Regions from separate parts of the Achromobacter veterisilvae genome, predicted to be linked through region 1. Evidence: predicted binding sites of a transcription regulator. Region 1 holds the regulator's gene; the other holds the start of a gene.
What was found. Region 1 encodes FliA, which starts transcription of late flagellar genes. Its sites were predicted from a motif close to CTAAAGTTTNNNNNNNNNNNGCCGNTA; they were not measured.

Region 1 (4,415 bases):
GGGCTTCTTTCCCACAGACAAAGCTTGCGAAGAACCGTCGTCTATCGGTGTGAACCGATTCTAGGACGGGTCATGAAGTTGTCTTTGGCCGGTTGTGCTTGAGCTTAACGCAGCAGCGACAGGACGGTTTGCGGGACTTGGTTGGCCTGGGCCAGGACGGAGGTGCCTGCTTGTTGCAGAATCTGCGCCTTCGTCATGTTCGACACTTCCGTGGCGTAATCCGCATCTTCAATGCGCGAACGAGCGGCCGACAGGTTGTTGACCGTATTGTTCAGGTTGGCAATGGTCGACTCGAAGCGGTTTTGAACTGCGCCCAACGCGCTGCGGAAACCGTCAACCGAAGCCAGCGCGTGGTCGATCATGGCCAGCGGATCCACCGTGGCGGCATCACCCTTGGTCACGGCCACTTCGCCAGCGGCGTTCGGGGTGCCGAGCGTGGCGTAGTTGTAGGTGGGATTGTCGGCGGTGCCGCTCTTGATGACATACGTACCCGTGCCTTGGCCCGAGCTCGAGAGAACCTCGTGCAGGGTTTCGCCGGCGGCCAGGCCGGTCAGCGTGGCCGAAGCCGTGCCGGTCTTGACCTTGGTGACGGCGGCGGAAGTATCGACGTCGGCGGCGTTGAGCGCAGCCGTCGAAGAATCCCAGCTGACGTTACCGGTGGTGGTGTCCACAGTGGCGGCGTAATAGCTGCCGTCGCTGCCCTTGACGGCATAGCCGCCGTCGTTCAGCGCATACACCCCGTCGGCGGTCGGTGCGGTGCCGGGGTTGATCGCGACGTTCTGCAGGTCGGTGTTGGCGGTGATCGTTTGTTCAGCCACCGGCACCGAGGTCAGGGCCGTGCCGGGATTGACCACGTTGCCCACGCTGACTTCCGTCATGTCCGCGGCGTCAACATCTGCCTTCAGCGTCCAGGTGGTCGCGTCGGCGGCATCGTAGCCGGCTGCGGCGGTGTCAACGCTCACGCTGACGGCATAGAACTTGCCGTCCGAACCCTTGGTGACGAAGCTGTTGTCCAGCGTATCGGTGGCCGGAGTGGTGATGTACTCCGACGCCGCGTCGTTGCGCTTGTACAGGCCGGAAAGCGTTACACCGCCGGCGAGGGGGCCGTTGGCGATGGTGATCGCAGCGGGCACATTGCTGGTGCTGATTTCGACGTTGCTGACGGGGCCGCCGGCCACATCCACGTTGCTGGCAGCCACGGCGGTCGAGCCGGAGTCCCACGTCAGGTCGCCGGTGACCGGGTTGGTCGCCAGTTCGAAATACTGGCCGTCGCCGGCCTTGACCACATAACCCGTGCCGGCGCTGTTCTTGTACACGCCATCTGCGGTTTGCGCAGGTCCCGGAGTCGGAGTGAAGGTGTTCGCTTGTACGGTGGCGGTGGTGTAGGTGTCGATTTTCGTGCCGGCGGTGATCGCGGCGCCGACCGACTTGCTCGACAGGATCTTGGTCGTGTCCAGGTCACCCAGGCCGAGCGTGGAAGCGTTGATTTGCTTCAGGTCGATGGTGATGGTTTCGTTGTCGTTGGCGCCGACTTGGATCTTCAGGGTTTGATCCTCTTGCAGAACCTTGACACCGTTGAATTGGGTCTGGTCCGACACGCGCGTGATTTCGTCCAGGCGCTGGTTGATTTCAGCCTGGATCGACTCCAGGTCCGACTTCGAGTTCGTGCCGGTGGCGGCTTGCGTGGTCAGTTGGCGGATGCGCTGCAGGTTGTTGTTGATTTCGTTCAGCGCGCCTTCGGTCGTCTGGGCGATCGAGATGCCGTCGTTGGCGTTGCGGGCGGCTTGGGTCAGGCCGTTCACGTTGGCCGTGAAGCGGTTGGCGATGGCTTGGCCAGCGGCGTCGTCCTTGGCGCTGTTGATGCGCAGGCCCGAGGACAGGCGCTCGATGGCGTTGCCCAGTGCCGATTGCGACTTGTTCAGGTTGTTTTGAGCAACCAGCGACAGATAGTTGGTGTTGATAACTGCAGCCATGTTCAGGCTCCCAAGAGAGAAAAGCTTCTTCAAACTGGGCAGCAAGGCCGCCCACTGGTGTTAACGGGAAAGTTCGTTTACTTGCGTCTACGAATCCCTCCGTTGCCAGGATTACGGCAGTCCCAAATCAATCTTTAGGGCGATTTCGCGAAAGTCGAAATTCTTGTTGGGTCTTGCCGGCATCCGATGCCCGGCGCTTTCGCGGGTCGACGCCGGTCTCGGGGAGGGGGCGTTGACGTCTCTTCTTATAGAGAGAGGCAGTGGTGCGAGTGGGTGTCAGACACCCGGCGGCGTCTGCGCAGCCTGAAGGTCGGCCCGTGGGGTGTCTGACACGGGCGGGCCATCATCTATAGGACTAAATTACCTGCGCGATCTGCCCCTCCCGGGGCAGTTCCTGCCAAGATTGCTCCCGCAGTTTTGCGCGGATCCGCGCCGTGGCCTGGGAGCGCAGTTGGCACACCCGGGCTTCGGTCACGTTCATGATGGCGCCGATTTCCTTCAGGTTGAGGCCTTGCTCGTAGCAAAGCGACAGCAGCAGTTTTTCGCGGTCGGGCAGGGCGTCGATGGCGTGGATCAGCGCCTGGCGGAAGTCGCCCGCCAACAAGGAATCCAGCGGGTTGCCGTCGGCCGAGCCGTGGCTGAGCGTGGCCGACCAGTCGGCCTGGCCCGAGCCGGAGTCGGGCTCGATGGTGAAGTCTTCGTAGTGAACGATCTGCACGCCTTGGGCATCGTGCAGCAGTGTTTGGTAGTCGCCCAGGGGAATGTCCAGTTGTCGCGCGATCTCGGCCTCGGTGGGCGGGCGCATCAGGCGCTGCTCCAGTTGCTGGATCGCCTGTTCGATCTTGCGCGCCTTGGCGCGGACGCTGCGCGGCAGCCAGTCCTGGCCACGGAGTTCGTCCAGCATCGCGCCACGGATGCGGGTCGTGGCGTAGGTCTCGAATTGGGCGTCGGCGGTTTCCTGGTAACGCCGCACGGCGTCGAGCAGGCCGATCATGCCGGCCTGTATCAGGTCGTCCAGTTCGACGCTGGCCGGCAGCCGGGCGAGCAATTGCAGGGCCAGCTTCCGCACTAGCGGGGCATATTCGACCAAGCTGTCATCTGCGTGGGGCATTGCGGAATGTCGGGCGGTATCCATCATGACGCGTCGCCGAATGTTGTCAATTTACGACATTGTCGACAAACGCGCGGGGGAGGCTAAAGCAAACAGAATTGAGTGATCGGCAAGTTGCCATTGTGAACATTGGCGCCTATTTCATTCCTCGAAGTACGCAATGTTTTGAATGCTTGTTTTCTTAATTGGCGTAAATTTTGTGAGAAAGTTCTATGTCAAGGTGTATCGAAAAAGGCAAGTTGCGCAACATCAACAAAGATTTGTCATATAAGTCATAGAAAATGACATCACCTGTGGTAAATTTTACTTAAATTGCGAACAAATGATACATTTCGCATTAAAGCAGGGCGTGTCTGGATCTACGGCAACGGTGATTGCCGAACATTTTGCTTATCGAAGCCCCGTGGGCGGGAACGGAACTAGGGAGTTGGGCGTGCAACAAGTCGAAAATTCGTTGTTGGCAGACATTCGCGAAGTCAATTTGTCATATCTGTTACTAGCCCAGCGCATGCTTCGCGATGATTACGCCGCGTCGATGTTCCGCCTGGGGTTCAGCAACGAGGTCGCCGACATTTTGATGCGCCTTTCTCCGGCCCAGTTGGTCAAGCTGGCCAGCTCCAGCTCGCTGCTGTGCCGTTTCCGCTTCGATGACTACAGCTTGCTGTCCGCGCTGACCCACGACGTCCTGGGTGGTGCGCTGCAACAAGCGCACGCAACGATCCTGCTGGCCAAGCAACCTGTCGAAGAATTGGCCTGACGGCCTGATGAATTCCACTCGGAAACCCGTGTAATGGCCTCCAAGAGCGTATCCCAGGAAGCGGACGACATTCTGCTAGCCAGTTCCATGATCACGCTGGGAGCCCGGCTGCAGGTGCTGGAGGCTGAAACCAGCCTCAGCCACGACCGCCTGGCCCGCCTGTACCGAGAAATCCGCGGTTGCTCGCCTCCCAAGGGCATGCTGCCTTTTTCGGTCGACTGGTTCATGACCTGGCTGCCGAATATCCATTCGTCGCTGTTCTACAACGTCTATTCGTTCCTGAACACGCGCACCAGCAGCAAGGGGATACGGGCCACCATCGACGCCTATCGCCTGTATCTCGAAAACGCCGGCATGGATTCGTCCGAATCGGCCGAGCCGGTCCTGAGCTTCACCCGGGCCTGGATGCTGGTGCGTTTCTTCGACAGCGGCATGCTGCAACTGTCCGCCTGCCGCCAGTGCGGCGGCCATTTCATCGCCCACGCCCACGATCCCCAGTCGGATTTCGTGTGCGCGATCTGCCGGCCGCCACCCCGCGCGGGCAAGACGCGCGCCGCGGCCAAGGCGCGCGCCG
Region 2 (4,415 bases), 2.1 Mb from region 1:
CCGTCGGCGTTCACGAAGGCGGTATAGAACACCGTGCCGACCGGAATGGCCAGGAACAGCAGCAGAAAGCCGAACACCAGGAGCGCCGTCAGCACAGGGCCGGCGGGCAGGCGCGAATGGCCCGAATAATTCATCGAGAATCCCGAAATCGTTGCAAGTCGCGGCGGCGGGCGGATCCGGTCCGCCGCCGCCGTACGCAGGGCTTGCCGCTCAGAGCGCCGCGGCCTGTTTGGCCAGCTTCACGGCTTCTTCATAGTTGGCGCGGGCGCGCCCGTTCCACTCGCCTTCCAGTTGCGTGATCTGCTGGTTCACGGCGGCGTCCTTCTTGTTGCCGGCGAAGATGGCCAGGAAGGCCGGGTCCGCGGCTTTCTTGCCGTCGACCATCGGCGCCCAGGCCAGCTTGCGGGCCTGGTCCAGCAGTTCCGCGGGCTTGCCGCTCTTGGCCTTGTCGCCCAGCTTGGCTTCCGCGTCGTAGATGGCCTTGGTGGCCGCCTGCAGTTCCTTCAGCCGGAACGTGACGGTCTGGTCGTACAGCGACTGCACCACGTAGTAGCGCGTCTGCGAGAGATCCGCATTGAACTGCACCTTGCTGCGCTTGGCGATTTCGGCCGGGTCCGGATAGCCGGGCGGGATCTTGCCGGCAAGCGCGGAGTAGGGCAGCACCGGAAGGCGCGAGATCTTCGGCTCCAGCAGCAGTTCCTGGCCCGCCTGGCTGAGCGTGAAGGCGATGAATTTCTTGCCTTCTTCGGTGTTCTTCGCGCCGTCGATCAGCGCGATGTTGGCGGGCACGATGGCGGTTTCGGACGGGTAGACGAAATCGACCGGGAACTTGGAATACTTGCTGGACAGGCCGAAGAAGTCGATGACGGGGCCGGCCCCGAACTGGCCGTTGTTCACGCCGTCCGGCACGCCGAACGAACGCTCGGTGACGGCGCTGCTGTTGCCCGACATGCGCAGCAGCGTGCGCCAGCCCTCGTCCCAGCCTTCGCCTTGCAGAATGGTCTCGACGGTCAGGTGCATGGTGCCCGAGCGCGACGGCGACGTGATGCCGACGTGGCCGAACCATTGCGGCGCCAGCAGGTCCTTCCATTCGACCGGTGCGGGAAGCTTGTGCGCGGCGATGTAGCGCGTGTTGTAGATGATGCCGTAGCCCGCCAGCGCCTGCCCCAGGTACATGCCGCCCGGATCGTTGATGGGATAGTTGCCGATCTTGTCCGGCACGTCCTTGTTCGCCACGTCGGACGACTTGGCCAGCAGCTTGTCGCGGCCCAGCACTTCGAACGCGTCGGGCGCGCTGGCCCAGAACACTTCGGGGCGCTGGCCGGCGGGCGTTTCGCGCACATAGGCGATGCCCGACACGGTGTTCTTGTTCAGGATTTCCAGCGTGATGCCGGGATTGGCCTTTTCGAACGCGGTCTTATAGGCCTGGGTCAGGTCCTTGGGGAACGACGTGATCACCGTCACCGTGCCGGCCAGGGCCGGCGCGGCGCAAACGGCCAGCAGCGCCCCTGCGAGGGCTGTGCGCATTGCGTGCATGGTTGTCTCCGTGGTTTTAGATTTGTCCGGAGACAGTAATGTCTGGTCCGCGATGCGTCCAATCAGAAATTTTGATGCGGCCCATCAGCGGGGGCGGCCCCGCGCGCTACGCCGTGGTGGACACGCCGCCCTGCTGCGCCCGGGCCTGCTGCGCCATTACCTGCGCGATCTGCCCCTGGATCTGCGCCGCCTGGGCATTGAGCGCCTGCAACTGCTGGGCCTTCATTTCGGCGGACATGCCGCTGGCCCTGACCTTGGCGATCTGGTCCATGACCCGCTTCAACTGCTTCTGCAATTCCTTGATCTGGCGGGTGAATTCATCGTCGTTGTCGGTGTCTTCGGCCGACTGCGCGCCGCCGATCTTCATGCCGCCGGGATTGTTGACCCGCAGCCCGCCGTCCTGGGAGGTCACCGACGCTTGCGAGGACTGCGAGCTTTTGGCCTCTTTGTTGGCCTGGATCTTCTCGGCCCACAGATCGGCCAGGTTGCTGAGCCGGGAGGTGCCGCTGAGGGAATCGATCGCCATGGTTGCTCCTGTTGCCTGTAGGAATTTCGGGGTTTCTACCAATACGGCATTGCGGCGGAGAACTTAAATATTGCCGGCCCTTCGCGGCCCCCTTTACACTGGCGCCCGCTCGCAGTCTGAATCCTCCATTCGAATTACTCCCCGGGGAATCCATGTCCAATTCCTATTTTCCGCGCTGGCGCCTGGCCGACGACGCCGAGCCCGGCGTCATCATCGCGCCCGACGAAAGGCTGTCCTGGCCCAAGAACGTGGCCATGGGCGCCCAGCACGTCGTTGCCATGTTCGGGTCCACCGTGCTGGCGCCGCTGCTCATGGGCTTCGATCCCAACGTCGCCATCCTGATGTCGGGCATCGGCACGCTGATCTTCTTCCTGTTCGTCGGGGGGCGGGTCCCCAGCTACCTGGGGTCCAGCTTCGCCTTCATCGGCGGGGTGATCGCGGTGACCGGCTATGCCGGCGGGGGCGCGAACGCCAATATCGGCGTGGCGCTGGGCGCCATCATCGCCTGCGGCCTGGCCTATACGCTGATCGGCGTGGCCGTCTGGTTCGCCAACGCGCGGGCCGGCGGCGGCGCGAACTGGATCGACACGCTCATGCCCCCGGTGGTCACGGGCGCGGTGGTCGCCGTGATCGGCCTGAACCTGGCGCCCATCGCCGCCAAGGGCGCCATGGGGGCATCGGGCTTCGACAGCGCGATGGCGATCGTCACGATCCTCTGCGTGGGCGGCATCGCGGTATTCACTAAGGGCATGGTGCAGCGCCTGCTCATCCTGGTGGGCATGATCCTGGCCTGCGTGGTGTACGGCATCTTCGCCAACGGCCTGGGCCTGGGCAAGCCGATCGACTTTTCGGCGGTGGCCGCGGCGGCCTGGTTCGGCCTGCCGCAGTTCGCCGCGCCGGTGTTCAAGGCCGAGGCCATGGGCCTGATCGTGCCCGTCGCGATCATCCTGGTGGCCGAGAACCTGGGCCACGTGAAGGCCGTCAGCGCCATGACCGGCCAGGACCTGGACCGCTACCTGGGGCGCGCCTTCGTGGGAGACGGCGTCGCCACCATGCTGTCCGGCGCCGTGGGCGGCACCGGCGTCACCACCTACGCCGAGAACATCGGCGTGATGGCCGTCACGCGCATCTACTCCACGCTGGTGTTCGTGGTGGCCGCCGTGATCGCCATCGTCCTGGGCTTCTCGCCCAAGTTCGGCGCCTTGATCCAGACGATACCCGGGCCTGTGCTGGGCGGCATGTCGGTCGTGGTGTTCGGCCTGATCGCCATCGCCGGCGCCCGCATCTGGGTGGTCAACCAGGTGGATTTCAGCGACAACCGCAACCTTATCGTGGCCGCGGTCACGCTGGTGCTGGGGGCGGGCGACTTTACCGTCAGGCTGGGCACCTTCACGCTGGGCGGCATCGGCACCGCCACCTTCGGCGCCATCATCCTGTACGCCTTGCTGCGCCGCAGGAAGTAAGCCACCCGCCCCCAGCGCCAGCGTGACCGCGGCCAACTGGTTGGCCTGGGCGGCGTTTTCCGCGTTCTGCTTGACGGTGACCGCCAGTTCTTCCATGGTGGACGCGGTTTCTTCCAGGGTCGCGGCCTGCTCCTCGGTGCAGACCGGCAGGTTGGCGTTGCCGGCCGCGATCTCCGCCGCGCCGACGTTGATTTCCTCCACGCCGCGGCGCACGGAAGTCACGGTGCGGGTCAGCCCTTCCTGCATGCGCTTGAGCGCGGCGAAGAGGGTGCCGATCTCGTTGTCCGAACGGCTTTCCACGCGGCCGGGCAGATCGCCCGCCGCGATGCGAAAAATGAATGTATTAATTTGTTATTAATTCAACAATTTGTTTTTATGCTGGTTTAGGCGATTTTCTCCAGCCGTTTTCGCCTCGTTTCCGGCACTCGCCGAAATAAAGGTTATTCCCGAGTAGTTTTTGCGCAACAAACTGCGGGCGGAAAACTCGCGGCCTGCGCGATTACCGCCGCATCTTGCGCGAAAGCAAGGACAGTTGACGAAAATGGCTGGTTTTAGTGGGTTACAGCGGCGAAAACCGCCGAAAACGACGTTTTCTCCGGCGGCTTGCAATTCCCGTGGACTTTGCCCACAATATGACCTTGATTGCCCCGGTTCCGACCCGAGCCGGGGTTTTGTTTTGGTCGTCCGCGCCGCACCGTCATTATTGAAGTATCCGGCGGCATGCGCGCGCGAGCCTAGCGACCTTCACCGAGAACGCTCCGTCGGGGGCGTTTTCTACTTTTGTTTGGGAAACGACATGTCTGCCATTCCTTTGACCGTGCGCGGGGCCGAGCGCTTGCAAGAAGAGCTCCAGCGGCTGAAAACCGTGGAACGTCCCGCCGTGATTAACG

Region 2: the regulator FliA is predicted to act here: its motif matches at 2,104-2,130, upstream of WHX56_RS27550 (FlxA-like family protein).

Annotation. Positions count from the first base shown of each region.
Region 1 covers NZ_CP148753.1:3,805,918-3,810,332, forward strand. Annotated here, with positions in the region: gene WHX56_RS17695 (flagellin) at 105-1,973, opposite strand; gene WHX56_RS17700 (RNA polymerase sigma factor FliA) at 2,329-3,084, opposite strand; gene flhD (flagellar transcriptional regulator FlhD) at 3,518-3,841, shown strand; gene flhC (flagellar transcriptional regulator FlhC) at 3,875-4,415, shown strand, end outside.
Region 2 covers NZ_CP148753.1:5,923,178-5,927,592, reverse strand. Annotated here, with positions in the region: gene WHX56_RS27560 (ABC transporter permease) at 1-134, opposite strand, end outside; gene WHX56_RS27555 (ABC transporter substrate-binding protein) at 211-1,536, opposite strand; gene WHX56_RS27550 (FlxA-like family protein) at 1,643-2,062, opposite strand; gene WHX56_RS27545 (solute carrier family 23 protein) at 2,215-3,525, shown strand; partial or broken gene WHX56_RS27540 (HAMP domain-containing protein) at 3,508-3,855, opposite strand; gene greA (transcription elongation factor GreA) at 4,322-4,415, shown strand, end outside.